3 regions of the Bacillus paranthracis genome follow, and region 3 is predicted to be linked to each of the others. Evidence: riboswitches for the same ligand, from Rfam matches in the RefSeq annotation. Region 3 holds a riboswitch; each other region holds the start of a gene.
What was found. A riboswitch is a leader RNA that binds a small molecule or an ion and turns the genes downstream of it on or off. The one in region 3 is predicted to bind S-adenosylmethionine.
Positions count from the first base shown of each region.

Region 1: another riboswitch for S-adenosylmethionine. It lies ahead of NLJ82_RS01045 (MetQ/NlpA family ABC transporter substrate-binding protein); the one in region 3 lies ahead of NLJ82_RS15560 (hypothetical protein).
Region 2: another riboswitch for S-adenosylmethionine. It lies ahead of NLJ82_RS20690 (bifunctional homocysteine S-methyltransferase/methylenetetrahydrofolate reductase); the one in region 3 lies ahead of NLJ82_RS15560 (hypothetical protein).

Region 1 is NZ_CP101135.1:177,100-188,342, reverse strand. Features, by position in the region: gene NLJ82_RS01070 (DUF3981 domain-containing protein) at 1-1,655, opposite strand, end outside; gene NLJ82_RS01065 (MFS transporter) at 1,734-2,267, opposite strand; gene NLJ82_RS01060 (FAD-binding oxidoreductase) at 2,264-3,700, opposite strand; gene NLJ82_RS01055 (DUF6612 family protein) at 3,812-4,576, opposite strand; gene NLJ82_RS01050 (NAD(P)-dependent alcohol dehydrogenase) at 4,723-5,631, shown strand; SAM riboswitch class I at 5,713-5,827, shown strand; gene NLJ82_RS01045 (MetQ/NlpA family ABC transporter substrate-binding protein) at 5,914-6,726, shown strand; gene NLJ82_RS01040 (methionine ABC transporter ATP-binding protein) at 6,739-7,779, shown strand; gene NLJ82_RS01035 (methionine ABC transporter permease) at 7,754-8,422, shown strand; gene NLJ82_RS01030 (SDR family oxidoreductase) at 8,460-9,236, opposite strand; gene NLJ82_RS01025 (DUF5068 domain-containing protein) at 9,676-10,977, shown strand; gene NLJ82_RS01020 (RNA polymerase sigma factor) at 11,118-11,243, shown strand, end outside.
Region 2 is NZ_CP101135.1:3,994,710-4,005,952, reverse strand. Features, by position in the region: gene glcK (glucokinase) at 1-665, shown strand, start outside; gene NLJ82_RS20725 (DUF2759 domain-containing protein) at 746-919, opposite strand; gene NLJ82_RS20720 (MBL fold metallo-hydrolase) at 1,090-1,719, shown strand; gene NLJ82_RS20715 (class I SAM-dependent methyltransferase) at 1,729-2,841, shown strand; gene NLJ82_RS20710 (ArsR/SmtB family transcription factor) at 2,985-3,275, opposite strand; gene NLJ82_RS20705 (cysteine hydrolase family protein) at 3,709-4,221, opposite strand; gene metC (cystathionine beta-lyase) at 4,380-5,543, opposite strand; gene metI (cystathionine gamma-synthase/O-acetylhomoserine thiolyase) at 5,540-6,652, opposite strand; SAM riboswitch class I at 6,746-6,855, opposite strand; SAM riboswitch class I at 7,059-7,168, shown strand; gene NLJ82_RS20690 (bifunctional homocysteine S-methyltransferase/methylenetetrahydrofolate reductase) at 7,240-9,072, shown strand; gene metH (methionine synthase) at 9,072-11,243, shown strand, end outside.
Region 3 is NZ_CP101135.1:3,040,488-3,051,730, forward strand. Features, by position in the region: gene NLJ82_RS15540 (short-chain fatty acid transporter) at 1-910, shown strand, start outside; gene NLJ82_RS15545 (hypothetical protein) at 951-1,304, opposite strand; gene NLJ82_RS15550 (NAD(P)H-dependent oxidoreductase) at 1,301-1,876, opposite strand; gene NLJ82_RS15555 (SWIM zinc finger family protein) at 1,900-2,280, opposite strand; gene NLJ82_RS15560 (hypothetical protein) at 2,533-2,790, opposite strand; SAM riboswitch class I at 2,891-2,989, opposite strand; gene NLJ82_RS15565 (hypothetical protein) at 3,112-3,303, shown strand; gene NLJ82_RS15570 (YwiC-like family protein) at 3,336-4,058, opposite strand; gene NLJ82_RS15575 (ECF transporter S component) at 4,242-4,943, opposite strand; gene NLJ82_RS15580 (ABC transporter ATP-binding protein) at 4,916-6,577, opposite strand; gene NLJ82_RS15585 (energy-coupling factor transporter transmembrane component T) at 6,550-7,428, opposite strand; gene NLJ82_RS15590 (DUF4430 domain-containing protein) at 7,451-8,302, opposite strand; gene NLJ82_RS15595 (DUF4430 domain-containing protein) at 8,360-10,156, opposite strand; gene rraA (ribonuclease E activity regulator RraA) at 10,495-10,974, opposite strand; gene NLJ82_RS15605 (YfcC family protein) at 11,175-11,243, shown strand, end outside.

The sequences.
Region 1 (11,243 bases), 2.4 Mb from region 3:
GTGATTTGAATTGGATCTCCCACTTCTGTAAACATAGCATATGGGAACTTTTTCGCAGGTATCATAAACACTTTTTGTTCGTTCTCCAACAGTACATAAACAATTGTATTTTCACCTGATTTTTCTTTATATACACGTTGTACAACGCCTTCTTTTTGCGCCTCTTTTCCATTTGAAGTCGGTCTAAATGAATCTCCGCTTCCACTCAGCGCATTTTTATAATTCTCAAGCGCTTCTTTTTGCGTCGAACCTGTTGCAAATATTTTCGCATTAGAAGCATAGATAACCGTATGGGCACGCACTAACCCTCCATCATCAATAACAGGTACAATCCAAGAAGGTTTACCGTACACGTTATAAATAACCGGCATCGTTCCATGCCATTTCTCTCTCTTAAAGGAATTATCCACGACTTCCGAAGCAGCCGAACCATCCATAATTCCCTTTACTTCTTTTCCGTTATAGTAATACAACTTACCTGTACGCGCATCGATAAGTGAATAACCTAGTGCAGAATCTACTCCCTCTTTCGGAGAGGTGAAATCAGTAAAGTAATATAACGTTCCATCCTTACCGAAGATTGGTGTAACTCCTTCTTTCGTTCCCCACTCAGTCGGAATCTTCATGTCCGTTTGCGAGAATTTTGTATTCCAAAATCCGTGAATGTACTTACCGAAATACGTATTTAATGTAGATGCGGTCTCGTGATTTAATACGCCATCAACAAATTTAGGTGCCTTTCCTTTATCGTATCTTTTCACTTCACCTGTTTGTGCGTCTACTACTACAACGCCCTCTACCTCAAATCCAGATCTTCCTGAAATAAATTCACCGTACGTCATTGTATAATACGGTTTCCCTTTATCATCCACTTCAAATTTAGGTTTTCCTTTAAAGATTAAATTTGGTTCTGCTTTCCTTACCACACGCTCTAAATTATTTCCGAAAAACATGCTTGGCACGTATTTCATTTTATAACCAAGGTGCAGCTTTGCTTCTGCATCAGGATTCGTACCTGACATCGTGACGTACCCTGGAATTGTCTCAGCTTTACGTGCTTTAAAAAATCCTGAAACTTCAATCGGTGCTACATATAAAGCCTCGCCATTTACCATTTGTGGCGTTAATTCTCCTAGCTCAAAATAAGCTACTTTCGGAATATCCCCAAATACTTTTTTCATCTTATTCTCCGCTGTCTTTGGCGGCACTGTAAATGGCTGATCATTTTCAGTAAATGGCTCTGAAATATCTTTCTCTACCTTTACAACAGAATCATATTTCTTTTGCGAGATTACTATATCGTGCAAATAACCAAAGTAGCCGTAACTTGCAAGTAAAACAAACATTAGAAGTCCTTTTAACGTGCCTTCTAATTTACCTATTTGATCTTGGGAAAATAAAACAAGCCCAATTAAAATCGCTACTGCAACAGAATAATGAGTAAGAATTGAATCTGCTCGATCATCAATTAGCCAAAAATATTCATAGATTGCAATACCTATCCAAAATAAAACTGGAATAACTAAAATAGATGATTTCTTACCCTTTACAACCTTCTCATCCCCTTTCTTATCCACTGCTCGAAGTTTACTACCGCTTCTTCTTGTCCATGGAATCAAAAACAAAGTGAGAATAGCTAAAATTAAAAATTTCATCAAAGGCAATGTCCCCTTTTCTTTTGTCTTCCCCTTTAGTATAACAAATAAAGGTTATTCAGGTAAAAATGGGAATTGTTATATTTTTTTACTACTTAGTACAACTCCGCTCACTACATATAAGATAGATGCAATATAAAAAATCGTGCCGATCGTAAAGAAATCTACTAAATATCCTGTTGCAATAATTGCTACTGCTCCTCCAATCGATGTCCACACATGATATTTTCCAATCTCATAACCAGCATTTTCTTGTACAACTTTTCGTGCTAACGAAGTCTTCTCCGTATTACGCTGCACAGCCCCTAAAATACCCATTAAAATTTGAAGAATGTATACATGCCATACTTCTGTTGCAATAGGAAAACAAAGCATTAATATTGCCATAGACCAGGCGTATATAATTAGTAACTTTCTATCACCTACTCTATCAGATATTCTTCCAACTAACGGATATACTAGAGCTGAAGTTAAGGCAAATAAGCCATATGCCCAGCCAAACTGTGAGAAGCTATTTCCAACATTCCGAAGCAATAGAATGTAAAAAGGAAATACCATACTTCCTGCCATCATAATGATGCTTTGTGAAGCTACAAATCTTCTATATGTCATTTCGTATACTCCCTATAAAATAAATTCACAAATCTCTCTTTTGGATCCGCTTCTTTTTTCTTCTGAAGAAACTCTTCTATACGAGGATATGCTCTCTTTAACTGCTCTTTCGTTGGATAAGAATAATACGGTAAATAATAACTACCGTTATGCTTTAACGTAACATCAATCATCTTCTGAATAACATCCTCTGTTTTCTTTATCTCATTTTCAGAACGCCCTTGATTAATTAAAAGAACCAGTGCAAACATATCACCTTTCGCATAGGATAAAACTGCATTTTCATTCTTTTCCACGTAACGAATCGTAATATTGAGCAAATTAAACTCTTCTTCATTTAATACGTTACGTAAATCATCTATGTATTCCGTGAAAGCATCTATAGGCACAAAATATTCTTGTAACACCTCTGTCCTATTCGGATTTTCATATTCCATAAAGGCACTATCTGACCTCATAACATTATTTCGCGTCTCATACTTTCCATCTGTACGTTCGAAATAACTTCTTTGTATATCCCAAAACGTATTCTTTCCCCAATCACTATAGCGTGATAATCCAAGTAAAAATTTCGGCGCTGCTATAATAGTTTCTTCTTTTAGTTCACTATACTCTTCCCTCATATTTTGATTTTGTGCCAATGTATAATCTGTCACATACATTTCTCTTAAGAATGAATTTGGAGCAACAGAAATACGAGCTAAGTGCATACGAACATTAGCATCTTTTTTCACTTTTTCTTTGAAATAAGACGTGTATTCTTTATAATCTAGCATTTTCGTATGCGTTTCATATAATTCATCATTTGTTAACTTTAAAGTCACATCTAAAATGACACCAAATAACCCATAACCGCCAATGACGTAAGGAAATAAATCCGCATTCTCTTCTCTACTTACATTACGTACAGTGCCATCTGCCATTAGTAATCGAAATGATTCGACTGTATCAATCAATGCCTCATGACGAATATCACGACCATGTACATTTACACTTAATGAACCACCAACCGTAAAAATATTTTGAGATTGCATCACCTGAACAGCAAGACCATATGGATTTATTTTCTTCTGAATATCATTCCACGTGACACCACTTTGAACTGTAATGCGCTTCTTCTCTGGATCAAATTCTAATATTTTATTATACCCTTTCATATCAAGCATCGTACCATGTGGATAATACGTCTGCCCGCCCTGACTATGTTGCATACCAGCAATAGAAATCTTCTCTCCAGAAACATTCGCATCTTGCACTAATTTTATTAACGATTGCTCATCAGTAGCACTTTCAACACGTTTTATTTTTGTCGGAAGCAATTTACCTACATCACTCATAATAGGATGATCGAGTTGTTTTTTATATGTATGTACAGACGTTGCAAGCAACACTGTATATGCTACAATGACCACCGCTATCTTTCCTTTTTTCAAATGACACTCTCCTCTTCTACATCTTTTCCTCTTTATATTGTACCTATTTTCCTATGAAGAAAGAATACAAAAAAGAGGGACCTTATTTTAGGTCCCTCCTTATCAAAACTGTTACTTTGCTGCTGGCAATTGTATTGGGTCAAACTTTTCATACGACGTATATTTTGCGTTCGTAATAATGTGTGCTTTATCCTTGCCATTACTACTCATAATCATGTCTATCTTTGCTGATTCATATTTAAAATCTTTTGTAATGATATATTCTGCATCCACTTCTTCTATCTTCGCATTTTGTGCTTGTAACATTTTCTTCTGCGTTTCATCCATGCTAGTTAACATACTTTCTGTTTCTTGCCCTTTTAATGTAAATTTCAGTTTATATTTATCTCCGCTTTTCTCCAGCTTCATTTTATCTAAAACTACTTCCGGTACTTCTAATTTATCTATAATATCTTGAGTCGCTTTCATTCCACCAGCGTTTAATTGCTCCTCTGGTACGGTTATAACTTCTCCTGTATTAGGGTTTTTTACCTCACCAGCAACTTTACCATCCACAGTATACACTACAACATCTGTACCGGAAATATTCATTTCAGAACGAGAATTCTTTGTCTTTGGCTCTAATTGCATCTTAGCCTTTAATATATCCATCTCTGTTCCCTCAGCTTTTACCCCTACACCATATGTCATCGTTACATGTTCTTCATTTTTAAAAGCTTCATTCGTTTTCTTGAAAACATCTTTCGCCGTTAATTCCTTTTCTTTTTGAACGGATTCTTTTTTCGGCTCATCCGTCTTTGCTGTTTTCTCATTACTACATCCTACCCCTAGACTGATTGCAAGCACTAAACTTGAAATAAAAATAATTTTTTTCATAATTCCGCCCCCCTTTCCCAAAATAATATCATCTCTTTTCCTATGAAATCTATATAAATTTCAATCTATATTCGCTATATAGCGACATGTTTAATGAAGAGTTTAAATATGATGTAAATAACGACAACTCATTTCAGGAGGTCATTATGAAGGCGATCATTTGCACACAGTATGGACCACCTAACGTTCTTCAGCTTCAAAATATAGAGAAACCTATACCTAAAAAGAACGAAGTATTAGTCAAGATTCACGCAACGAGTGTAACGACTGGAGATTGTAGAATACGTGGGTTTAATAGCCCTCTCTTATTTTGGATTCCTATGCGAATCATATTAGGTTTTAGAAAACCGAGAAAGCCTATACTCGGTGTAGAGTTATCCGGCGAAATCGAAGAAATAGGAACAGATGTAACTCAATTTAAAAAAGGAGATCAAATTTTTGCATTAACAGAGCTTAATGTCGGTGGTTATGCAGAATATACATGTGTACATGAAAGTGGATTAGTAGCATTAAAACCTACCAATGTAACGTATGAGGAAGCAGCAGTTATTCCCTTTGGCGCAACTTCGGCACTACACTTCCTAAGAAAGGCCCGTATAAAAAGGGGGCAACAAGTACTAATATATGGCGCATCTGGATCAGTAGGAACAGCTGCCGTACAACTTGCTAAATATTTCGGCGCAACCGTTACAGCTGTTTGTAGTCATTCAAATTTTGAACTCGTGCAATCTTTAGGGGCCGACAAAGTAATCGATTATACGAAAGAAGATTTTACTAAGCAGGGGGAATACTATGATGTTATATTTGATGCAGTTGGAAAATATAAAAAATCCCTTTGTAAACAAGTATTAACACCTAATGGAATATATGTATCTGTTAATGGAATGATGGCAAAGGTAAGTAAAGAAGATATGTTTCTACTAAAAAAACTAACTGAAACAGAAAATTTAAAGCCTGTTATTGATAGAACTTACCGATTAGAAGAAATTGCTGAAGCTCATATATATGTAGAAAAAGGGCATAAAAAGGGGAACGTTTCGATTACCTTAAAATAAAATATATTCAGAAAATAACATTGACAATTCTTTTTGTAAGATTTACTATTAATACCATATTAAAAAAACTACATACACATACTCTTATCAAGAGTGGCGGAGGGACTGGCCCGATGATGCCCGGCAACCGAGCTTATAACGTATAAGCTAAGGTGCTAATTCCTGCAAAACGAGTTCTCGTTTTGGAAGATAAGAGAGGAATCTATTTTGTCTATTCGGCACCTCTCTTATTTTTGAGAGGTGCTTTTTATTTTGGAACGTATATTTAAGGGGGAATTATAGATGAAGAAAGTATTATTAAGCATTGTAAGTGGGGCTGTATTATTATTAAGCGCATGTAGCGGGAGTTCAGATAAAGAAGTAAAAGCGTTAGATGAGAAAAAGATTACTGTCGGTGTAACAGGAGGGCCACATGAACAAATTTTTGAAAAGGTAAAAGAAGTAGCAGCGAAAGACGGTCTCGAAATTGATATAAAAGTATTTAATGATTATGTAGCACCGAACGTATCCCTCGATGAAAAAAGCCTTGATGTAAATAGCTATCAAACAAAATCATATTTAGACGTATTTAAAGCTGAACGTAATATGAAATTAACTGAAGTATTTTCAACAGTAACATTCCCTATGGGCGTATATTCAAAAAGCTTAAAGGATGTAAAAGAATTAAAAGAGGGCGATGCAATTGCTGTACCAAATGATCCAACGAATGAACTTCGAGCTTTAAAACTATTTGAAAAAGCAGGGGTTTTAAAAGTGGATCCAAAAGCGACAGAAAAAGCGACTGCAAAAGATGTAATTGAAAATCCAAAAAATTTAAAGATCGTTGAATTAGAGGCATCTCAATTACCAACACAACTAAGTGAAGTGAAAGCAGCTGCCATTAATACAAACTTTGCATTAGGTGCAAAATTAAGCCCTGCGAAAGATTCTATCTTCCGCGAAGGAAAAGATTCACCATATGTAAACTGGGTCGTTGTTCGTACTGAAAATAAAGATGATGCTGTTGTAAATAAATTAAAGAAAGCTTATCAATCTAAAGAAGTAAAAGAATTTATCGATAAAAAATTTGATGGTTCTGTTTTACCGTCTTGGTAGGAGCTGACAATAATGATTGAATTAAAAAATGTATCCAAAGTATTTACAACAAAAAAGGGGAATGTGGAAGCTCTTAAGTCTACTTCCCTCCAAGTAAAAAAGGGCGAAGTATTTGGAATCATTGGATATAGCGGCGCTGGCAAAAGTACATTAATTCGCTGTGTAAATTTATTAGAAAAACCAACAACAGGAAATATTATTGTAAACGAGCAAGATTTAACAACACTGTCTACAAAAGAACTAGCAAAAGCGAGACAAAAAATCGGGATGATTTTTCAAGGGTTCAATTTACTTAAAACCGTTACCGTCTATGAAAATATCGCACTACCTTTACGCCTTGCTGGCATTCCAAAAGTAGAAATTGAAAAAAGGGTAGAAAAGTATTTACGTATTGTCGATCTCTTTAATCGAAAAGACGCCTATCCAAGTGAACTTTCTGGTGGCCAGAAACAACGTGTAGCCATCGCGCGTGCACTATCACATGAACCGGAAGTGTTATTAAGTGATGAAGCAACGAGCGCTTTAGATCCAGAAACAACTGATTCTATTCTTGACCTATTATTAAAGATTAATGAGGAAATCGGGATTACAATTTTATTAATTACACATGAAATGAATGTCATCCAGCGTATATGCGACCGAGTTGCTGTTATGGAACATGGAGCAGTAGTTGAAAGCGGAACTGTGAAAGATATTTTTACAAACCCACAACATGTAACAACGAAGAAATTTGTAAATAGCGCATTTGCAGCGAAAATTCCAGAAGAGGTACAAAAAGAACTTCAAACTACTGGTGAAATTGTAACTCTTTCTTTTATAGGAAATTCTTCAGGAGAACCAGCATTAGCTGTCGCTACAAAACGATTCCAAGTATATCCGAATATTTTATCCGGTAATATTACTCAATTAAAACATGAAGCATACGGGAAACTTATCATCCATATGCAAGGGGAACAAAATGAAATCAACCGTGCTTTATCATTTTTACAAGAACAGGGAATCATCGTAGAAGGAGGTAGAACAGACCATGGAAAACAAGTCCTTTTTGGATGAATGGGGTAAAGTTATATGGGAGGCGACCATACAAACTTTTCAAATGACATCTATTTCATTACTCATCTCGATCCTTATTGCACTGCCACTTGGTGTCACACTTGTTTTAACGAGACCTGGTGGACAGCGAGAAAACAAAATCATTTATCCAATTCTTAATACAATTATTAATATCATTCGCTCTCTTCCATTTATCATCCTATTATTCTTCATTCTACCTTTTACAAAATTTCTAATGGGAACATCCATTGGTGTACAAGGTGTTATCGTACCGCTTGTCGTCTTCACTGCTCCCTATATCGCAAGATTGATGGAGACCGCATTATTAGAAGTCGATCGTGGTGTGATTGAAGCTTACCAAGCGATGGGCGTTTCTACTATAAAAATTATTTGGCACGTCATGGTGAAAGAAGCTCGTCCCTCCCTTGTACTTGGATTAACAATTGCAACGATTGGCTTAATCGGCGCAACAGCAATGGCTGGTCTTGTAGGCGCTGGTGGGCTAGGGGATTTAGCATATCGATTCGGACATTTACGCTATGAACCTGAAGTAATGTATGCAACTGTCTTTATTTTAATTATCCTCGTTCAAGGATTACAGTCTTTAGGGAATGGTATTGCGCGAAGATTGAAGAAAGATTAAAAAAGAAGGTATCTCACCAGGGTGAGATACCTTCTTTTTACCTTTTGAATCCACCTTCTGAATGAATAACTTGTCCAGTAATCCATTCCGCTTCTTCACTTACTAAAAACTTAATAAGTCTTGCTGCATCCTTTGGTTCACCAATTCTACCAAATGGAAACATCGGTTTTAATCCTCGCTTTATCTCTTCAGTCATCCAGCCTGTATCAGTTGGACCTGGGTTAATTGCATTCACTGTTATTCCTAAATGAGCTACCTCGGCTGACAACGAACTAGTAAGAGCATCAATAGCCCCCTTCGTTGTTGCATACGCTAGTTCTCCAACCATAGGCCCTTGAAATTGTCCCGAAGTCATATTCACAATTCTACCACCAGATTTCTTATCAAACCCTCGGGCAAATTGACTACTTAATAATGTAGTCGCACGAATATTGACCATGTAGTGCTTATCTAATTCTTCAGCAGTCAAATTAGAGAAATCATTATTCGTAGAATACGCTGCATTATTAATTAATATATGAGGGTAGCCTAGTTGTTCAGTAACTTTATTTATAAGCTCTTTCGGTGCATCATTCTGAGTTAAATCTAACTCCATACTCGATACTTTCACACCGTTTTTTAGTAACTCTTCTTGTAATTGTATTTGTTCACTTTGATCAACGCCCCAAGGCATCTCTTTATCATACTCTGTCCAATACGTAAAAAATATATCGTATCCTGCTTCAGCTAATTCTTTACAAATTGCTGCGCCTATACCATCTAAACGACTTACACCTGTAACAACTGCTACTTTATGTTTTAATTGATTCATCATATACTCCTCCAATTTTAAAGGACGCATATTTTATATAAGAGATATGAATTTCCCCACATAGGTATCTATCCTTACAAAGGGGATACACAAGCCAAATATGCAGTCCTTGCATGATTTACAGATAGCTAAATACCCCCCCACTTATGAGAGAAAAATTCATCTATCTAATTTCGAATCATTACAAGTTCATCCACATATTGAGTCCTTGTCTCCTTTCCATATATCTCTATTTTTATCATACCAATATGATGTAATATTTTAAATGATAAAAAAATAAAAACCAATATTCCATTCCAAACTTCCATCAAATTTATTATATTACAATATTTTAATAATGAGAATAATCAGGAAAAATACTGGTAAATATTTACTAACTTTCTTATAATAAAATGTGGGGCTAATGTGAGAGTTTAGTTTTAAACAAATAGGGGGAAGAAACATGTCCAAAAAATTACTTTCTTTATTTTCTGCAGTAATCGTAGCAGCTTTTGTAATAACCGGCTGTGGTCAAAGCGATACGACAAATAAAGAACAAAAAGAAAATGCAACAAAAGAAAGCAAAACGGAAAAAACGGATACGACGAAAGAAAATAAACCTGAAGATAAAAAATCCGAAAACAAGAAAACTGAAGATAAAAAGACGGAAAATACCGCTACTAGCTCCAGCGATTATTCTAAACTTATTTCCTACATGGAAAAAGAAACAGGTGGTAAAACAAAAGTTCTTTTTGAAAATAAGGAACCACAAGTTTATAAAGCTGAAGATGTTTCAGTATCGATGAACAGCTATACATTAGTTGAATTAAATGGATTCCATACGGACTTTAACATTCCATTTAACCGTCAAACAGAGGGCGGAGTTATTCTTGTGAACTATAGCGTAAAAAATAGTTCAGCTAAAGATATTTATTATATGCCAGCATTGGACATGTCATTTACTGGTGCGCAGAAAGTATATAGTAACTATAAAGACTTAATTCCAAAAGAAGATCAGCTACCAACTAAGCTTGCTCCAACGAATGATTACTTAGTAAAAGCAGGAGAAACTATTTCTGGTTATATCGCGTATCCATTCGGAAAAGATGATCTAGAAAAAATTTCAAGTCTCTCAACAGTCTCAGTCTCAGTCCCAACTGCACAAGCTAATAAAGGAAAATTCGATGCTCCAATTGGAAGCCCTGGAAGCTTTTCATTAAGTTTAAACAAACAAGGTGCTGAAAAGGTTGCAACAGATAAAGCTTTCTACCAAGATAAAGCTACAGCTAATAACATGGGCGATAAAAAAATGTTAAAAGAGAAATCAAGTATTAATAACAGCCAAGAATTAGGTGCTGTTCATGTTACATTAGACGGATACCAATTTACTCAATTCACACCAAATTCCGTCGAAGCACCACGCTTTGCAAATTTCAAAAATGGTATTGTTCTATTAACAGTGAAATTCAAGCTTGATAACAAAGATACTCAAGACGTTTCATTATCTCCTATAAGCTCTACATTACGAGTGAATGATGGTACACAATATACAATTAATGAAGGTATGCTACTAAATTACGACTATAACGCTGCAGTCAAAACGGGAACATCTGGAGAGTTACTGCAAGTATTTATTTTAGATCAAGAGCAGTATGAGAAGATTTGGAAAGACAAAAGCTTTGAGATTGAGTTAGGACCTATGAGAAATAAAGAAGCTAAAGATATTTCACAAGGTAAAAAAGCTAAGTTTACATTACCTAAATAAATTACTAAATATATAATAGAAAAGGCATATAACATATGATTGTTATATGCCTTTTCTATTTGTATCAAGAACAAAACTTTCATTTAAGTGTATACATTTATGATTACCTATCCGTTGTATAAGTATAGGGAGGAAAAATGATGGAAAAAGAAAATATATTGACCTCCTATCTTATCAATTTAGGGGAGGAAGTGTTCAAACTATTACTAGCGAAAGGGGCTATAAAAGAAGACGCAGAAGACATCATTCAAAATACTTTCTATAAA
Region 2 (11,243 bases), 950 kb from region 3:
TACCTGTTGTGATTGATAATGATGCGAACTTAGCAGCGCTTGGTGAAATGTGGAAAGGTGCTGGTGAAGGAGCAAAAGATTTAATTTGTATGACGCTTGGCACTGGTGTTGGCGGCGGTGTAATTGCCAATGGAGAGATTGTACACGGCGTAAGCGGTGCTGCTGGTGAAATCGGACACATTACAGTCGTTACAGAGAATGCTTTCCCATGTAATTGCGGGAAGTCTGGTTGCCTAGAAACTGTAGCATCTGCAACAGGTATTGTGCGTGTTGCTATGCAAAAAATACAAGAGACTGATAAAGAAAGTATTTTACGTTCTATGTTAGCAGAAGAAGGACGTATCACATCAAAAGACGTATTTGAAGCACATGGACAAGGTGATGAACTAGCAGGCGAAGTAGTAGAAAAGGTAGCTTCTTATTTAGGATTAGCTGTAGCGAACCTTTCTAGCACGTTGAACCCAGAGAAAATCGTTATTGGCGGAGGCGTTTCTAAAGCTGGAGATGCACTTTTAGAACCAATTCAACGCTATTTTGAGCAATATGCTTTCTCACGTGCTGTAAAGAGCACGAAGTTAGCTATTGCAACACTTGGTAATGATGCAGGTGTTATCGGAGGAGCTTGGCTTGTAAAAAAGCACAAATACGAAGCGAAGATGATATAAGTTGTGAAGTATGAAAAGAGGAAGGAGAAACCCTTCCTCTTTTTGTGCGAAATCTTGATGAAGACGAGCATGTAAATGAATTAAGCTGTTGGTGGGTACCCGTTATATAGAACAGTCATGATTGTAAACCATCCGAAAACGAGTACAGTTGCAAGTGCAAAGCCGCCCGCGAGAAAATTCTTTTCGCGAAGTGTTCTAAGCGTAGCAAATACAGCTAACAGAGTGACAAGCGTAAAAATAATAACAAGGCCCATACAATATCCTCCTCTGTCTACCCATTCCTTAATATGAGTTTTTGGAATATTTACTCTTTTATATTGTACATGTTTTAAAAATGATTGTCGAGATAGCATCCTTTCTTTTCCTAAGAGAAAAAAATGTTGTATCATTGAAAGTAAGTTTAATAATTGGAGGAGATTTTCATATGAAATGGATACAAATGCCATTAGGCCCATTACAAACAAATGCTTATATTTTAACGAATGAGCAAAATGAGTGTATTATCTTTGATCCTGGTCACGAAGGAGAGAAGCTCGTTACATATTTACAAGAAGAACAATTAAAGCCACTGGCTGTTTTATTAACACATGCTCACTTTGATCATATTGGTGCTGTTGATGCGGTAAGAGACGCTTTTCATATTCCTGTGTACGTACATAAAGAAGAAGCAGATTGGTTAGGCGATGCAACTGTAAATGGTTCTCAAATCTTTATGATGAATCGCAGCATTACAGCAAAACCAGCAGATCATATTATTGATGCAGAAGGTGCATTAGCAATTGGTTCATTTAACTTTGAAATTTTTGAGACACCAGGACATTCTCCAGGCAGTATTTCTTATTACTGTAAAGAGGCGAATGCTGTATTTTCTGGAGATGTATTATTCCAAATGAGTATTGGAAGAACAGATTTACCTGGTGGAAGTTTTGCAGAGTTGATTGGAAGTATTGAAGAGAAATTATTTGTATTACCTGATGAAACAGCGGTGTTATGTGGACATGGTCCAGAAACAAGCATTGGTTTTGAAAAAGAAAATAATCCATTTTTACAGTAAGGAGCTAGTATGGGGATGGAGCTCATTTTAAAAGAATGGATGGAAAAAGAAAAGGATTATTCAATTTCATACAGTACATATATGAACCTCGCATTATATGCAGAGGAATATGGATATTATATGAAAGAACGTGAAAAAATAGGAAGACAAGGGGATTTTTTTACAAGTAGCAACGTATCCTCTGTGTTTGCAAAAACTTTTGCTAAGTTTTTTGTTCGTCTTGTTGAAAATGGTGAAGTTGCTCCACATATTTGTGAGATTGGTGGGGGGACAGGAAGGTTTGCCTATGATGTTTTACAAGAATGGAAGCAATTATCACCGGAAACCTTTATTGATTTAAACTATTCGATAATTGAAATGAGCCCTTTTCATAGAAAATTGCAGCAAAAGACTCTTTGTTCCTTTTCTAATGTGTCATATTATACGTCGCATAGTGAAATGGGAGAATCGTTCGAGGGGATTCTTTTTTCGAATGAGTTATTTGATGCATTTCCTGTTGAAGTAATTGAGAAGAGAAATGGAATATTGTATGAAGTACGTGTTACGTACACAGAGGAAGGGAAACTTGCAGAAGTATGTAGGCCGTTACATAAAAGAATTGGTCGATACTTATTGAAATATAATATTCATCTCGCTGAAGGCCAGCGTTTTGAAGTGCCAATTGCGATGGAAGAATATATAAAAGAAATTGCGAAATGGTTTCAACGAGGTGTATGTATTACAGTTGATTATGGATATACAAAAGAAGAATGGATGCATCCTGCACATCAAGAAGGTAGCTTACGAGGATATTACGAGCATAAGTTAATTCGTAATCCTTTAGCGTATCCAGGTGAAATGGATCTTACTACTCATATTCATTGGGACGAACTGAAAGAAATGTTTAGCCTGCAAGGTATGAATATGGTATGGCATAAGAAACAATCTGAGTTTTTGTTAGCAGCAGGAATACTAGAGCTGCTTACGAATCATCAAGATCAGGATCCTTTTTCTGAAATTCAAAAACAAAATCGTGCAGTTCATTCTATGATTTTGAGCGGAGGATTAGGGAGTGCATGTGATGTTGTTATACATACGAAACATATGCAACAGTTACACTTGGATCGGTATTTGAAAATATAAAAAACAAGACACAGCATAGTTCTGTGTCTTGTTTTTTAATACGACTTATGTAGCATCATATATTTCCTCTCATGATATATATTTATATTAAAGATATGAGATGAAAAATATAAAATACGTCCTTTTTCTCTGTCTATGAGTCCCTAACCCAATAATACGCGAACGAGTTGAATAATTGTCTCGTTTTCTACTTTGTAATAAATTTCCAATCCTTTTCTTTCACTTGAAACGATTTTAGCACTTTTTAACTTTGCTAAATGCTGTGAAATTGTAGATTGTGGCATGTTTAAGCCAGTGTACATTGTAGAAACGTTGCTTGGACCGCGTTCAATTAATCCTTTTACAATACATAAGCGAACAGGATGAGCAAGTACTTTCAATAATTCTGCATTGCTTTCATATAGTTCTATTTCTTTTTGAAAGGTTTCTAACATGTTCTTTTCCACCTCCGTGTGAGCTGTTATACCATACTATACATACCAAAAAATTAAAGAAAAGAAAACAGTTGTTGCAGAAAAACATTCCTAAAGTAAAGAAATTGTAAGAAAAGAGACCCTGATGTAAATAAAGTAGATAATTTAGCACGGTTTTGTAAAATGACATTTTTGGGTGAAAATTTCGATGCGTTTTAAAAATTGAAAGATATAGATATATTTGTAACACAATTTTATCATGATTTTCTTATTCTTTCAAATGAATATACTAAATTTTTAAAATAATATGACAAAGGAATTATAATGTTATATATAGAATATAAAACAGGTTAAAAGAAAAGAAGCCGAATGTAGTCAGCTTCTTTATGGTGAAAATGAAATGTTTGAATATAGCTGATAAATCTTAGAATTACCAAGACGTTAGTTATGTATTCTAGATTTCATCTTTCATCAATTTTAAAAATCTGTGGTTCCATATATTTTCATAAAAATCAATTGTCTCTTTTGCGGACATAAACGGATTATTTAACGTAGAGGTTGCTTTCTGGAACATGAAGTTTTCGTACCCTAGTCCATGGGCAAATTTAATCGTGGTATCCATACAGTACTCTGTTTGGGCACCACAAAATTCAATACGGTGTACAGATAATTGATCTAAAATCTCTTTTAAGTTTGTGTTATAAAATGAATTGGCATGTGTCTTTCTTACAAAAAAATCTTGTTCTTGAACATCTAAATCAGCATGAATAGCCCAAAGTTCTTTTTCGGGTACTAAATCATCATCACAATGTTGAACGAAAAGAATTGGTTTATTTGATTTTCTGTATGAAGAAATTCTTTTATTTACTTTTGTAAGTAAGTTTTGTAAGTCAAATAAATGTTCTTCGCTATAACATACTCCATTTTGTAGATCGATAACGATTAAAATATCTGCACAAGTATCCATTATTTTTGCCCCTTTTTTACTTCTTAATATATCAATTAATTCATTACTTGGAAATGGATGTACTCTTTCTTTTTTTATGAACTATACGAAAAGTAAAAAGTATAATCGAAAACATAAAAAGAAGATATGAAAATTTAATTTCATATCTTCTTTTCGCTCTATGCATTTACAGGTTCTTCTACATAAGAAAGGGCGTTTTCAAAATCGGATATTAAATCGTCAACATTTTCAAGACCGACGGATAGCCGAAGTAATGAATTTGAAATCCCTCTTTCATCACGAGCTTCTTGCGATAGTGCTGCATGTGACATTTTAGCTGGGTAGGAAAGGATCGATTCGACAGCCCCTAAACTAACCGCAAAGACAGGTAATTTTACTTTTGATAAAAATTGGCGAAGTGCGTCTTCTGATTGTAAAGTGAAAGATAGGACAGCTCCTGCTGATGTAGCTTGAGATTGTTGAATGTTAAATCCAAGATGTGTTTGTAATCCTGGATAATAGACATTTTGAACTTTAGCGTGCTCTTGTAAATAGTGTGCAATTTTATTGGCATTAGCAGCTGAATGCTCAAGACGTACATGCAATGTTTTTAGACCACGAAGTACGAGAGAACAATCTTGCGGGCCTAGAATAGCGCCGAATGAATTTTGTAAAAAGCCAAGTTTTTGAGCGAGATCGGTATCTTTTACAACTGCTAATCCGGCAGTAACATCACTATGACCGGCAATGAATTTTGTGGCACTATGAAGAACGACATCAGCGCCAAGGTCAAGTGGTTTCTGGAATAGTGGTGTCAAAAATGTATTATCAACAAAAGTAAGGGCGCCAATAGATTTTGCAAGTTTAGAAACAGCACGAATATCTGTCACTTTTAAAAGTGGATTGGAAGGTGTTTCTACATAAAAGAGTTTTGTATTTGGCTTAATGTTTTGCTTTATTTCTTCTAAATTGGTCATATCAACAAATGTATGTGAAACACCGTAACGGGAGAGAACTTCAGTTATCATTCGATAAGTTCCTCCGTATACGTCTTCTGAAATGAGTACGTGATCACCTTGTGAAAGGAGGAGGAATGCAGTAGAAATCGCTGCAATTCCTGATGCGAAGGCAAATCCTTTTGTTCCGCCTTCTAATAAAGCAATGATGTCTTCAAGAGCTTCACGAGTTGGATTGCCTGACCTGCTATAGTCATATTTCCCGAACGTATCTACATCAAATTGGTGAAATGTTGATGTGTTATAGATGGGAACGTTAACAGCTCCTGTTTGCGAGTCATGTTTATATTGGTTGTGCAGTAAGAGTGTATCTATAGAATAACTCATATTCTTACACCTTCTTTTACAAGTTTAATGGCTTGCTGTAAGTCTTGAATTAAATCGTTACTATTTTCAATACCAACGGAAAATCGAAGAAGACGATTACATACACCGTTTGCTGTTCTAATTTCTTCAGGAATATCAGCGTGTGTTTGTGTTGCTGGATATGTCATTAAACTTTCAACACCACCGAGACTTTCGGCAAATGTAATTAAGGATAAAGATTGTAAGAATGGATTAATCCATGTTTCATCTTTCAGACGAAACGAGATCATGCCGCCTCTTCCAGGATAAAATACATCTGTTACCCCATCCTCATTATTTAAATAAGCAACAACTGCTTTTGCATTTTCTTCATGTTGTCTCATGCGAAGCGCTAACGTTTTCATACCACGGATTAATAGCCATGAGTCAAATGGACTTAAGACCGCACCAGAGGCATTATGATAATGAGCGATTTCCTCACAAAGTTCCTTTCCTTTTGCAACGACAAGTCCGCTTAGTACATCGTTATGACCACCTAAATATTTCGTTGCACTATGAAGTACGATATCGGCACCTTCTGTTAATGGCTGCTGTATATAAGGTGTGTAGAATGTGTTGTCTACAATAAGAAGTAGTCCGTGTCTTTTCGCTACAGTTGCAACAGCGGCAATATCGGTAACTTGCATTAATGGATTAGTTGGAGTTTCTATGAAAATAGCCTTCGTTTTCGTTGTGATGGCTTGCTCAATTTGTTTAATAGATTGTGTATTTACGTATCTACATCGAACGTTCCACTTTTTTTCGTGCTCAGAAAATAATCGATAAGTGCCACCGTATAAATCTTCAGAAACAATAAGTTCGTCTCCAGAGCGGAATAGGGAAAGGACAAGAAGAACGGCTGCCATCCCTGAACTACAGGCATAACCTTGTTCGCCGCACTCTAAGTCTGCGATTGCCTGTTCTAATAGGCCGCGCGTTGGATTTCCAGTTCGTGAATAATCAAATCCAGTAGATTTACCGATTCCTTCGTGACGATAAGCAGTTGAAAAATAAACAGGTGGATTAACAGTTCCTGTTGTAGTTTCACTCCGGTTTCCGATTTGCGCTAATTTTGTTTCGATAGTTGACATGTGAAAATTCCTCCTTTTTAAATTGAACCATTAGTTGAATATAAAATAAAAAAGCCTTCTAAGAAGAAGGCTTTCGGTTTGAATAGAGTCTTCTTCTCATCTGTCAAATCTTTCACAATTTGCTGGAATTAGCACCTTATTAACAAATGTTAATGGTTGCTGAGGCGTCATAGGGCCAGTCCCTCTACCTCTCTAGATAAGAATGTTCGTATGAAATTTTATTATGTTTTTAACTTTACAACAAAAGATAATTGAATTGCAACTTTATTTTAAATAATTTTTATTTTTCCGCAAGTGTCATTGACTTTTGTATTTGTGCGTGCTAAATTTATAAAAAAATTAACAAACATTGTTAAAAGGGGAACGCATTTCCTTTTAGCTACATAAATAAAATAATAAAGACAAACTCTTATTGAGAGCGGTGGAGGGAAAGGCCCTGTGAAACCCGGCAACCTTCAAACGAAATGTTTGAAACGGTGCTAATACCTGCAAAACGAATGTTTTGCATAATAAGAGGAGGATCGATTATGTCCCCCTCTTCAAAGTGAAGAGGGGGGTTTTTATATTGATAGAAATGAGGGAGATTTGTGAAATTACTAGATTTATTATCAAAAGGAATTGTAATAGGTGATGGTGCGGTTGGGACGTTATTACATTCACATGGTTTGCAAAGTAGTTTTGAAGAATTGAATATATCTGATCCAGATTTAATTATATCGATTCATAAGCAATATGTAGCGGCTGGGGCAGATGTGATTCAAACAAATACGTACGGAGCAAATGAAGCGAAATTACGTATGTATGGATTAGAAAATCAAGTTACTGAAATTAATAGAGCGGCAGTAAAATTGGCGAAAGCATCTGTTACAGACAGAAATGCAATTTTAGGCACAATTGGTGGTATGAAACATATCGGGGCGGTTACGACAACTGATATGGAGCGAGAATTTATGTTACTGGAACAGGCAAGTGCATTATTAGAAGAACAGGTTGATGGACTGCTATTAGAGACTTTTTATGATGAGTTTGAATTACTTCATGCTGTCCAGGTGTTACGAAAAGAAACAAATATTCCAATTGTAGCGCAATTGGCGTTACATGAGGCGGGTACGACTCAAAATGGAAATGATGTAAATGAAATATTAAAACAACTTTTAGATTACGGTGCAAATGTTGTTGGATTGAACTGCCAACTAGGGCCACTTCATATGACGGAAGCTTTTAAAATGATATCGATTCCGAAAAATGGTTACTTGTCAGCATATCCAAATGCAGGTCTCCCAAATTATGTAGAGGGACGATACGTATATGAGGGAAGTCCAGCTTATTTTGAAGCGATGACACCGAAATTTATTGAGCAAGGTATTCGGTTATTGGGCGGTTGTTGTGGCACGACTCCAGAGCATATTGAAAGTATGAAACGTGCTACTCTAAATGTTACGCCTGTAATAGAAAAGGATACGGTTCAAAGACCGAAAGTAGTTCATACACATGAGAAACGTTCAAAAGCTCATGTCACTTTAGCAGAGAAAGCAAAAAAACAAACGACCGTAGTAGTGGAATTAGATCCACCAAAAACGTTAGATACGCAGCGGTTTTTTGAAGGCGCAAGAGCATTGAAAAGAGCTGGAGCAGATGCTATTACTCTAGCAGATAATTCATTAGCATCGCCCCGTATCTCGAATATGGCAATGGGAGCATTATTAACGAAGCATGATATTCCGGTATTGACGCACTTAACATGTAGAGACCATAACGTCATCGGACTACAATCTCATTTACTAGGATTATCAGCGTTAGGCATGGAAGAAGTGTTAGCTTTAACTGGAGATCCAGCGCGCGTTGGTGATTTTCCAGGTGCCACTTCTGTATATGATTTGTCCTCTATCGAGCTCATTAAAATGATTAAAGAAATGAACGATGGGCGTTCCGTTTTAGGGAAATCCATTGGACCGGCAACAAGGTTTTCTGTGGGCGGTGCATTTAACCCGCATGTAAGACATTTAAAAGCAGCGGTTAAGCGAATGGAACGGAAAATAGATGCTGGAGCAGAATATTTCTTAACGCAGCCAATCTATGATATCGCGTTAATTGAAGAAGTGTATGAAGCGACAAAGCATTTAGAACAACCTATTTTTATTGGGATTATGCCATTAATAAGTAAACGGAATGCAGATTTTCTTCATTTTGAGGTGCCAGGTATTACTTTACCTGAAGCAGTAAGAGAGAGAATGGATGGACATGAAACGAAAGAGGCAGCAATTGAGGAAGGGATTCGTATTTCTCAAGAATTAATCGATGCGGCGATGAAATACTTTAACGGCATTTATCTTATTACACCATTTTTAAAATATGAAATTACAGAACATCTTGTTAAATATGTGAGAGAAAAGCAAGAAGTGAAAGAAGGTATTAATTGATGAAATGTATAGAAGAAAAATTACAAAATAACATCTTACTATTAGATGGTGCAATGGGAACGATGATCCAGCAAGAGGATTTAACTGCGGAAGATTTCGGAGGAGAGGAGTACGAAGGGTGTAATGAGTATTTAGTAGAAACAAGACCAGATGTTATTTTAAAGATTCATAAAGCCTATATTGAAGCTGGAGCGGATATTATTGAAACAAATACATTTGGGGCAACCAATATTGTACTAAGTGATTATGAGTTATCTCATTTAGACGAGGAGCTAAATGAGAAGGCAGCGCGTTTAGCGAAGCAAGCAGTCGAAGAAAGCGGGAAGGAAGTATATGTTGCGGGAGCAATGGGACCGACAACGAAAGCGATTAGTGTTACTGGTGGTGTAACGTTTGAAGAATTAATTGGAGCTTATACGCGGCAGGCAAGAGGATTGTTGAAAGGAGAAGTGGATGTATTACTCGTTGAGACGAGTCAAGATATGCGTAACGTGAAGGCTGCTTATATTGGAATTCAAGCGGCTTTTGATGAACTAAATACAGTTGTACCTATCATGATTTCGGGAACGATTGAACCGATGGGAACGACTCTAGCTGGGCAAACAATTGAGGCTTTTTACTTATCGGTAGAACATATGAAGCCATTATCTGTTGGATTAAACTGTGCGACTGGTCCGGAGTTTATGAGAGACCATATTCGTTCTCTATCTGATTTATCGGAGTGTTACATTTCTTGTTATCCAAATGCAGGTCTTCCTGATGAAGATGGACATTATCATGAATCTCCATCCTCGCTTGCCGAGAAAGTGAAGCGATTTGCAGAAGAAGGATGGGTTAATATTATCGGTGGTTGTTGTGGTACAACACCAGAACATATAAAAGCAATGAAATCCGCATTAACGTCTCTTAAACCTCGTGAACAGCAAGAGAGAGCGGGACATGGGGTTAGTGGATTAGAGGCACTGCAATATGATGACTCTATGAGACCGTTATTTGTTGGTGAAAGAACAAATGTTATTGGATCACGTAAATTTAAAAGATTAGTAGCAGAAGGGAAATTTGAAGAGGCTGCTGAAATCGCTAGAGCGCAAGTGAAGAAAAATGCTCATATTATTGATATTTGTATGGCAGACCCGGACCGCGATGAAATAGAAGATATGGAAAACTTCTTGGCAGAAGTTACGAAAGTGTTAAAAGTACCGATTATGATTGACTCAACAGATGAACATGTGATGGAGCGAGCTCTTACTTATATTCAAGGGAAAGCTGTTATTAATTCAATTAATTTAGAAGATGGAGAAGAGCGATTTAAAAAAGTGACACCGCTTCTTCGTAAATATGGTGCTGCAATTGTAGTTGGAACAATCGATGAAGATGGAATGGCAGTAAGTGCGGAAAGAAAACTAGAAATTGCGAAAAGAAGTTATGAGTTATTGACGACGAAATATGGTATACGCCCATCAGATATTATTTTTGATGCACTTGTATTTCCTGTAGGGACAGGTGATGAAGAGTATATTGGCTCGGCGGCTGCGACGATAGAAGGGATTCGCCTTATTAAAGAAGCATTACCAGAGTGTTTAACGATTTTAGGTGTAAGTAACATATCATTTGGTTTACCACCAGCTGGTCGCGAAGTGTTAAATTCCGTCTTTTTATATCATGCAACGAAAGCAGGGTTAGATTACGCGATTGTAAATACGGAAAAATTAGAGCGCTATGCGTCAATTCCTGATGAAGAAAAACGCCTTGCAGATGCATTGCTTTTTGAAACGACGCAAGAGACGTTGGAGAAATTTACAAACTTCTATCGCGTGGCAAAAAAGAAAGATGTTGTTGTCCAAGAAACATTAACACTTGATGAAAGGCTCGCAAATTACATTGTAGAAGGTACGAAACAAGGTTTACACGAAGATTTAAGTCTCGCACTTACAGAAGGAAGAAAACCTTTGGATATTATTAATGGCCCACTTATGACAGGAATGGATGAGGTAGGAAGATTATTTAATAATAATGAGCTTATCGTTGCTGAAGTATTGCAAAGTGCTGAAAGTATGAAAGCTGCTGTAAGTTATTTAGAGCCACATATGGAATCTAGCGATAGTGCGAAAAAAGGGAAAGTATTATTAGCAACTGTAAAAGGTGATGTGCATGATATTGGGAAAAATCTC
Region 3 (11,243 bases):
ATTTCTCATTTGGCATGCGGGGCTTTCTGCTTCTATCCCTCTTACGTTAGCAACAGGCGGAGAAACGTTAATGAAAACGACAGCTGGAAGTATTAAAGAAGCGATTCCAATCACTGAAACGTTATTCTCACCATACGCTCTCGTTCCAGTTATTATCTTTCTTATTACGATGCCTCTCATTAATAAGGCGATGCATCCAGATGAAAAGCATACGATTACAGTGGATCCTAGCGTGTTTCATGAAGAAGCTGCGGCTCAAGAAGTAGGTAATAATACGTTCGCTGAGAAAATGGAAAATAGTATCATCATTACACTTTGCGTTGGATTGTTAGGTCTCATTTATATTTTCAATTACTTTTATACGAAAGGCTTTAACCTTACACTTGATATCGTTATTTTCATGCTATTAATTGCTGGACTTATTTTCCACCGTACTCCGATTCAATATATTCGTGCTTTTTCAGACTCTACGAAAAGTGCTTCTGGTATTTTACTTCAGTTTCCGTTTTATGCAGGAATTATGGGGATGATGATTGGAGCAAATAGTGAAGGACTTTCACTTGGAGGAGCTATTTCAAATTTCTTTATTAGCATTTCAAACGAAACGACTTTCCCGCTCTTTACTTTTTTAAGTGCTGGCATCGTTAATATTTTCGTTCCATCTGGAGGCGGTCAATGGGCTGTGCAAGCCCCCATTATGATTCCAGCTGGCGCTGAACTTGGTGTACCTGCTGCAAAAACAGCGATGGCCATTGCTTGGGGAGATGCTTGGACGAATTTAATTCAACCATTCTGGGCATTACCGGCATTAGCGATAGCAGGTTTAGGTGCTCGTGATATTATGGGATTTTGCGTTGTGAACTTACTATATGCAGGATTTATCATTAGTCTATGTTTCTTATTTATTTAAACGAAAAGCTAGTTTTATACTAGCTTTTTTACATAATAAATCATTTATTTCCCACGCAATTTATTATGGTCTTCCACTCTATCTCCGTAAGATGTAATGCCTCAAATGCAAAAAAATCTTCACATACTTTTTCAATCAGATGTGGATTTTCCCTCAAGAAGTTCCACTGTAAAGCTTTAGGAAGAAAATATGTATCATATTCTTTACTTCCCCTTACTACTTCATCAACTTCTCTTTCACAAATTCCTCTTATTAAGTAATCATTTCTTAACTCTATTTGAATTTGCCCAAATATTTCACTACATTTTTTCAATTGAAGCAAACATGTAATATACGTTCGAAAAAGTTCGTTATCATACCCACAACAGTTTATAATACGTTCCATTTCATTCATAATGTACGAGCCTTTTCTTCTATTTGTAATAACCACTTTTCCCGCTTCTCTCGTTTACTCGTTTTCACAGATTGAAAAACTGACCGTTTTATATCGCGAATGCCGCAAAAACGTAAGACACCTCTCTTCATTATAATCCAATCTGCTGATCGATATAATAGTGCGACGTACCATAACGGTGAATCTAGCGTATTAATCACCCACGCCTTCTTCCCTTTCAATAACCCTTTCGGCAGAGCACCTTCATATTTATAAGCAAATCCGGCAACGAAAATACGATCAATAAATCCTTTTAAAATAGCTGGCATCCCCCACCACCATATCGGATAGATGAATAGAAACATATCCGCTTCTTCTACTAATGTTCTGTACCGAGCTGTTTCTTCTTCATTTACTAAGTCACGTCTTTTCTTCTCTTCATTAAATACAAGGACTGGATCAAATTGCTCCTTATATAAATCAAGTACGGTAACTGAATGATTTGTTTCCTGTAGTCCTTTTTGCACATGATTTAAAATTGCCGCGTTAAAACTTGAAGGACTAGGATGAGCGTATACAATAAGTACATTCACTACAAAACAACTCCCTTTATAAGTTAAAGTTTCCCCTTCTTTAACATCTTCTCCACAATTTGCACGTTTTTTGAACTTTGTAACAACCGGTTTAATACTGTAAGTAACTCTTCTTTTTCTAAACCTTGCAATTTCGATTTAACCGTACTCTCACCAGCACTTTGAATATCAGCCGCCATATGTTTGCAAAGATTCTCATACGGACACTCGCAGCTACTTTTTGCAAAATCTTCAAGATCAATAATCACTTCATAGTCCCCTACATTTCCAGTAACGAAAGCAAATATTTTCTTGTCTTGTATTTCAACATCTTCTACATGTCCTTCTTCATAATATTCATACCCTTTATCCATAATGTACTTAGGAATCCATTTCGTTATATCATGTAACAAATAAGCGTACATAACAATCCCTCTTCCTTTAATTCCCTTTTGACTTCTAGAGCCACTGCATGTTATTCTAATAACTGTCAAATAGCAAGTCTATATGACAAAACGACTGACACCTATTCGGCGAAGGTGTCTCTTTTCATTTGCAGCCGATATGAAGTGCCTCTTTCAGGCATATTCAATCTTTGACACTACACACTCAACACCATTCCCTGTATCAGGCTGCTTAAGCAGTCTTTTACTCTACATACTTCAAAAAAAGAGAGCTTAGCTCCCTTTTCTCGCTTTATAAAATACCCCTTTTTCAGTATAGAGATATTCATCAGCTAATGTAATTTTCCCATCCAGTTTCAGTTCATCTAATAGTCTTGATAAATAAAATTGATGTAACATCTTTTTCGTGAATTTTCCTTCATGATGCGAAACGATATGTTCTTGAATATCTAACAATGATATCGGCTTATCTTGCTCTATCATATATTCATAAACTGTACTACGCAGTTTTACGTATTTTTCGAGTGTCACAGTAACGCGCAACCCCTTTCTTCTTAATATAAATTTTCGTAATCGGTTTTTTTGCAATAAAAAAACCTCTCCGATAAGAAGAAGTTACGTATATATCTTCGTCTTATCTCCCAGAACAAATTTGTTCTGCTGGAATTAGCACCTGCATCGCGGTTGCTGGGTTTCATCGGGCCAGTCCCTCCACCTCTCTGGATAAGAAAATATTCACTTAATTCTTACTATACGTAATTTCATTTCAATTGTCAAACAAATATAACAAATTATATTTTCTTCTTTACTGTTCATACTATACATATATGAATATGCAAGGAGGATTATGAAATGCACGAAAATGCCCGCGGATATGTACAAGATTCTTTTCAATCATTACAAGAAGCAAAACAATGTTTAGAAGCAGCATTACAGACTGTTGAAAAAGATTTTAATCGCGCTCGTATTGAACAATCTCTTTATGCAATCGAACAAGCTATTCAACGCTGCGACTACACCGTTCACATTTTAGAACAAGATTGAAAAAACTTCCCATCATAAGGTGGGAAGGTTTTTCAAATGGCATACTTCATAATTATTGCCGTTATGATTAAAAAATATACAGAATTCACAATTTCTAAAATCCCTACTTTTATAATAGAAATTTTTTTGCCATACAATATAATGGCTCGAATGACACTTGGTATAAAAATAAGAGAACACAACGGATTAATAGCAAATACGATGACCGTTAACATGATATGATAACCCCAAGATATATAACGATACTTCGGATTATTTTTCTCACGTATCATCGTTTTCACATAAAACGTACTTCCTAAAAAATATAAAAATGAAATAAGCGCAATAAATAATGCAGTTTTATCTATCAGTTTCATTGAAAAATAATAACTAACTAAACCACCTATACAGAAAACAATAATTGCACTAACGTCATTTAATAATGCTCTTTCATTTTTTTGACGAGCGTAATACATATTTACTATAAAGAATGGAATCATGACTATTACGAATAAAAGAATGCGCCATTCATATAATAGAGAAATCATCCCAAATACGAACGCAATCAAAAAATATACAATTGCTGCATGTAAATACTCTTTTTTTCTTTTTTGTTTTATGTACATAAGGAATGGATACGTAGCTAAATAGATAAAGAACCAAGCTATAAACAATGGAATATGATACATAGTAGGTTTTCCAAGTATGACACTTAATAGAAATGGTATAACAAGCATCGCCCATGCACCATGTTGCTTCGGAATAACTAACTTCATTAACTATACACCTCCCTTTTGAAAATAGTTCTCACCTACTATTATACAAATAATTTTATATAGTAACGGATATATATTGGACTATTTTTTGACAATAAAAAATGCTCCTTACAATATGTAAGAAGCATGAAAGAGGCAAACGAATATGTAAGTCGCGACCCTACCTTATATGAGTATGCTTTTCTATACCATGTTATGCTTATCCAATATGCCATATTTCTTTTTAAATCTTGTAAGAATCGTAATCCAAGACGTACTAAATAATAGTAAGAAAACAACATTCGAAATTGCATGGCTCAAATCGAAATAAAAACTTGCGATATAATACGAAATGACTGTTTCCCACGTTGCCTCTCGTATAAAACCGAGAAGCCCCCAAAAATTCATGATCCAGCCAAATAAAAATCCAACAAACAATCCGTATAGTAGTCTTCCCCATAGCTTTTTCATTAAAAACGTATTACGTAATAATCCAGCTATAAAACCAATCATACCCCATGAAAACATTTGCCACGGCGTCCACGGACCTTGCCCTAAAAAGATATTAGACACAATCGCCGCTGTTGCCCCGATCATAAATCCAGTTTCACTTCCGAACACGATTGCAGAAACGATAATAACAAAAGAAGTCGGTTGTACACTCGGTAAAATAGAAAATGGTACGCGGCTAACTGCTGCAATTGCTGCTAACACAGCGACGAGAACAATTTCACGTGAAACAAACGCCTTTCTTTCAAAGCGGATATAGAAAGGTAACATAATAACGACTAATAAAAACAAACTACTTAACATGTAATACCCATCCATGATAAGTGTAGTAAAGAGTAATGTGCCTATTATTACTGCAAAAATACATATTATGAATGCAACATATCGTTTGGACACGCTTCGTACACATCCTCCCACGTTAATGCATATGGCAATTCTTTTCGAATGAATCGGTTAATAGAGGTTGTATAAAAGAAGTTACCACTAAAAAATTCTTTCGGTGCATCATTCATAATGACTGCTCCGTCGAATAACATCATGCATTGATCAACGTATTTCGCTGCAAACTCAATATCATGCGTTGCCATTACAATTGTTGTCCCTTCTTTTTGCAGTTTCCTAAATAACTCTCCTACTCTTTCTTTCTTCCATGGATCGAGTCCCTTCGTCGGTTCATCCAGTAATAATAAAGTCGGCTTTGATAATAACGTCGTACATAACGCGAGTAGTTGTTGCTCACCCCCGCTACAATCATGTGGATGGCGTTCTTTAAGTGCATATAGCCAAAACTTTTTAAGCTGATGTTCTGCTATTTCTTTTCCTTGTTCTCCATATAATTCACGCGCTCGTTCATACACTTCGTCCCACACTGTATCAAATGTAAAATGATAATACGGATGCTGTGATACATACCCAATACTTTTAAATCGTTCTTTCGAATCAATTTTATGTATCACTTTCCCATTCCACTTTACTTTCCCTCTTCTCGATTTTTGTAACCCTGCTAAAATCGTTAACAGTGTAGACTTCCCTGTACCATTCTTTCCAACGAGAGCTACCCATTTTCCTTTTTCAATCGATACTGTTAAATCTCGTAAAATGAGCGGACTATTTTTTTCATATTGGAACGAAATATGCTCGGCACTTAAAATGACTTCTTGCTTTTCACTTTGTGCTATTGGCTCACTTACATATGACATCGCTGAAAAATTATTCATTTTCATTTGCGCTTCTCGCACTGTAAACGGAATATCTTTCGTATTCCACTCTAAAAACAATCTTGGAATTTGCGGAATAAATGGCCGGAACTTTTCTACTTCCCACATATTTGCTACAACCGTTTTCGGACTACCGTCATACACGATTTGGCCGTTACTCATACAAATAACGCGCGTTGCAAGTGGTATTACTTCATCTAAACGATGTTCACTTAAAACGATCGTAATTCCAAGTTCTTCATTAATACGCTTTAACAATCCTAAAAACTCTTTTGCGGCAATTGGATCTAACTGCGCTGTCGGTTCATCTAATAATAACAATTTCGGTTGCATTACTAATACGGCAGCTAAATTAACAAGTTGCTTCTGTCCGCCAGATAACGTATGAACAGATTGATGCAATAAATCTTGAAATCCTAAGAAACTAATGAGCTCTGCTATTCTTTTTTGAATAATATGTGATGGTAATCCAATATTTTCTAAAGAAAACGCTAATTCTTGAATTACTGTATCCATTACGAGTTGATTTTCTGGATTTTGAAATACCATACCAATTTCTTGAGCAGATAACAAATCCGGTACATTTTCTAATAAAGTACCATCATAATATGTATCCCCAGTACGCTTACCGATTGGAAGTAATTCCTTTTTAAAATGTTTTAATAAAGTCGTCTTTCCAGATCCTGATCCTCCAGCAAGTGCAATAAACTCTCCTTTTTGAACAGAAAGAGAAATATGCTGTAACGCTTCTTCGTTTTCATCAGCATATACAAATGATAAATTGTTTATTTCTGTATGCGCCACCATATCCATTCCCTTCCTTCCATTATGATTGGTAAACTAATAAACATCGTAAATACAACAAACATCATCCCATCGTATTGCTGAAATAAAATAGATTCGACTTTCGGATAAATGATTAACTTTCCCCCGCCATACGTACTACATATAATAGCAGCTATAAATAGAATACTTAAATAACTGAGCGTGTACCAATCGCGTCTTTCCATTGTATAGCGAATATATGTCGTGCGCTTCGTTACACCAAATCCACGAGCTTGCATAGAATCTGCTGTTTGCAGTGCATCTTCTAATGAACAAATTAATAATACTTGCAATAGTTGCATACCATTTTTCACACGTTCCACAATGGAACCTGCATCTACCTGTACACCTTTCGTCTTTTGGACGAGTGTTATTTTCTGTAATCTTCTCATAAACAAAGGAACAAATCTCACTGTAATCATCGTTAACAATGCTACTTTCGGTGAAATTCTAGAAAATAAATATAAAAATTTATGGCTTGTAATAATATCATTATACGAAGCAAACGTAAACATAATCGCCACTAGTAATAACCCCATTACTACTCCAAACATAATTGCCTCAAGTTTAATACGACTATCACCTAACCAAAATAATGTCGTTCGGCCTCTATGCGTGAATAACGAATTGAATAAAATGACCATAAAAAAGAAAATAATTGTGCTCGGTAACATTTTTCTTATCTTTTCGCTATTCCCTTGCATTATATTTAACATAACGATTAATAGTATCGCTCCAATTAAAAAAAGAGGATGAAGACACATCATACATAGTATCATCACCCCGATATAATAGGAAAAATTCACAAAAGGATGTAAAGAAGAAAAACTTATTTTCATAGTCCTTTACCAAATGCCTTTCTTATTTTAATACATACACCCACTCGATTGTATCTCCTGGTTTAACTGTTACTACACCTGCACTATGATTTGGAAATGCCCCGTTCACACGATATTTCCATCCACTAGTAGCAGTAACATCTTTTTCATATAAATCATTAATACCTTTTACGTAAACATCGCCTTTAGATCCACTTGCATCCACATCTAAACCTGTACGCTGCAATACTTTATAAACTGTATCGCCTTCTTGTACATCCATTTTTCTCGCACCCAATAAGTAGCCTTTATCACCTTTTACTGAGATCGTGACTTGTTTTGCTTGTGGTTTTGGTGGTGGTGGAACTGGGTTTGGTTTTTGTTGTTCAGAATTTGGAACGGGCGGAGTCGGTATCGTTTTCTCCTCTTTATTCGGATCAACTTTTTGCTCCTGTTTCGGTGTTTCTTTCGGCTGATTTACAACCTTCGCTTCTTCTTTTACTTCTGGTGCTTTCGGTTGTTGCTCTTGTTGTTTCTCTTGTTGTTTCTCTTCTTGTGCTTTTTGTTGTTCTGGTTGCTTAGTAGCGACAGGCTGTTCCTGCTTTTTTTCTTCTTTCTGTACTTCCGGTTGTGCTTGTGGCTTTTCTTCTTTCGGCTTCTCTTCTACTTTTTGCTCTTGCTTTTCTTTCTGTTCGTCTTGCTTATTTTGCTCTTGTTCAGCTTGTTTTTCCTCCGGTTTTTCTTCCGGCTTCGCTTCATCTTTTTTCTCTTCTTGTTTTGCTACTTCTTCTTGCTTCGGTTCTACTTTCTTCTCAGGCTTTACCGCTGCCTCTTCACATCCGGCAAGTAGCCCAAGTGAAAGCAGTAAAGAAATAAACCATTTCATCTTACTCATGTTGCCTCTCACCTTTCATATTAAAAATTAGGAGCAAATGATTGCTCCTAATTTTTGTTAAGCTGCTTTACGTCTCCATAATACATATGCAGAAGCAATACATAATACACCCATACCTACTTCTGTCGCTGCACTATGAGAAGATGCTCCTGTTTTTGGTAATGTGCTACCGTTTCCGGATTTTTTATTTTTAACCGGTTCGTTATCCACAACAACTTTTAAAGTGTCACCTTTTGTTTCTTGTTGCACTTGTTTTTGTTCTTCTGGTTGTTCAGTAACTTCTTTTTCCACCACAACATTTTCTGAATCTACATTTGGTTTTGGATTAATTTCAGTAACAGATTCAGTTGACCAGTCATAAATCGATTTTCCAAGATCTTTAAACTGAAGTAAAGCTAATAATGCTTGCTCTGTTGCCATTCCGCTACCGTTTTGATCGCCTGGTAACCATTTAAATTCACCATTTGGAAGTTGATATGACAATAGATTTTGCATCGCCTTATGTAGACGGTTTTGATCTACATCTTTCACAAGTGATAATCCAATAATTGCTTGCGCAACACTATTAGAATTTTCTTGTCCATCAGCAGAAAAACCGCCATTTTCTAGTTGTTCATTATATAAGTATGCGACAGCCTTTTGCACTGCTGATTTCACATCTGCTCGGTCTTGATAAGGAGCTAATGCTGATAAAACCATACCTGTTACATCAACGCTACTCGCACTGTCTTTACTGCTTGCACTATCATAAGTCCAGCCGCCATCTGTATGTTGCGCGTTTAAAAGTGCATCTACTAAAGCAACTCGATTCCATTTTGAATCTACTGGAATTTCATATTTTTTCGTATCAAATGCAAGTAAAGCAAATGTATAACCTGTAACAGAATTCACTTTATCTGATTCGTACAATTTTTGAACTAAATTATGTTCGCCTACCATTTTTGGGTCTGCATTCATTGCATTCATCATAATAATTGTTCTAGCTAAATCTGTCGCTGAAAAACGATTAACGCGCTTTTCTACCTTTTCAGTTACAGCCTTAACATAATTTAATTTCGCCTCGATTGGTATATCCTTTCCAGAACGAGAAAGACCTAGCGCTACCCAATCACTTTCAATTCCATCTTGTAACATCTTTTCAGACGTCTTAGCGATCGCGTCATTTACTTGCGCTGCTGGAACTTGAATGTTCTCTTGCTTTGGTTTTTCTTGTTTTAGATCATCCGTCTTCGGTTCTTCTGGCTTTTCTTGTTTTGGATCATCCGTTTTTGGTTCTTCTGGCTTTTCTTGTTTTGAATCATCCGTCTTTGGTTCTTCTGGTTTCTCTTGCTTTGGATCATCCGTCTTTGGTTCTTCTGGTTTTTCTTGTTTTGGATCATCTGTTTTTGGTTCTTCTACCGTTTTACACGTACCAAATTTATCTAATGTTTGTTGTAATGTTTCTTGACTCATCTTGCTCCAGTCTGAAACAAAGCGGAAAACAACAACATCTCCAGATTTTAATTTATAACTATCCGCTCCAACTTCTGCAGATTTATCATTTACATCATACAACCAGCCACTTGTAGCCCCGGCCATTAGCCCATCAATGCCTTTTACATACGTTCCAAACGACATCGTTTCAGCTTCTACTTTGTCCCCCATGACTTTTTGTAGCAAGCTTAAAGCTGTTTCCCCATCTTTAATTTGCTCTTCTTTCGGACATAACATAATGCCCTTTTGTGATTCACCAATAATTGCAAGTTTTGCTGTATTTCCTTCAGCAAACGTAATATGTACTGTATTCGCAAAAGAAACAAATACAAGTGTAACTGCCATTAACGACGTAAGCAGCCATTTTTTTAACATTGCCATCCCAAAATTTCCTCCCTTACTACTATTCACACAAAAAAAGGCCCTTCAAGGGCGTGCAATTGACACTCTTTTTTTGTAAGTGTCGAACAAACTGTGCAACACCTCCTACCCGCATCATTCGCGGCTATATTTGTATAGGAAAAATAATTTTGTTCATGAACGTATCATTGTGATAACATTCACTTTTCTAGGCACAACTTACTTCCATTTAAGTTATCGTAAAACGATAAACCTATACATTCTGTTAATTTTAAATTTCTGTATTATTTTACTATTGACATAGAATTTTGTCCATGCTTTATCGGATTTATTTTCTAAGAATAGTAACTTACTAACCTTTAACGATGCAAACTCTTTTCACTAATAATGACGCCATCTTCATCCACATACACATATTCATTCGGCTTCCATTCAACTTGCCCAAATTGCAATGAAATATTTCGTTCTCCTTTCCCTTCTTTTACACTTCTATTCGGCATTGTCCCTAACGCTAAAATACCTATATTTATATTCTTTAGTTCACTAGAATCACGAACGTATCCATATACAATAATTCCTGCTAGCTTTCTTTCCTCCGCAATAGCTGCCAAATTATCACCGAGTAACGCACAATTCGTAGACGCTCCCCCATCAACAACTAATACCGTTCCTTCTGGTAATGTTTGCAACCCTTCCTTCACTAGTACATTATCATCCTTCACTTTTACCGTTGCAATTTTCCCGTAGAATTGTTCTTTCTTCCCAAAAGACCGAAAAGATTGGCGACATATTTGTAATTCATTTTCAAACTCATCACATAGATCCGTAGTTTTCCACATCTTTTTCCCTCTTTTCCTTTTACTTTCTATTTAACATATTCTTGGATTATTTTCGTTTCCCTGTCTATTGTTGCGATAATTTATATATGCAGAAAAAGGACACAAAAACTATTGCCTTAAGAAGCCACCTTTATTATAATCTATTTCACGGATAAATTTCAGAATATTAAAAAATAACCAAGTGAAAAAGGAGGGATTTTATGCAACTACAAACTGAAGTAAAAAAACAACCTAGTAAACGAAAGTTTAAAATGCCTGATGCGTATGTA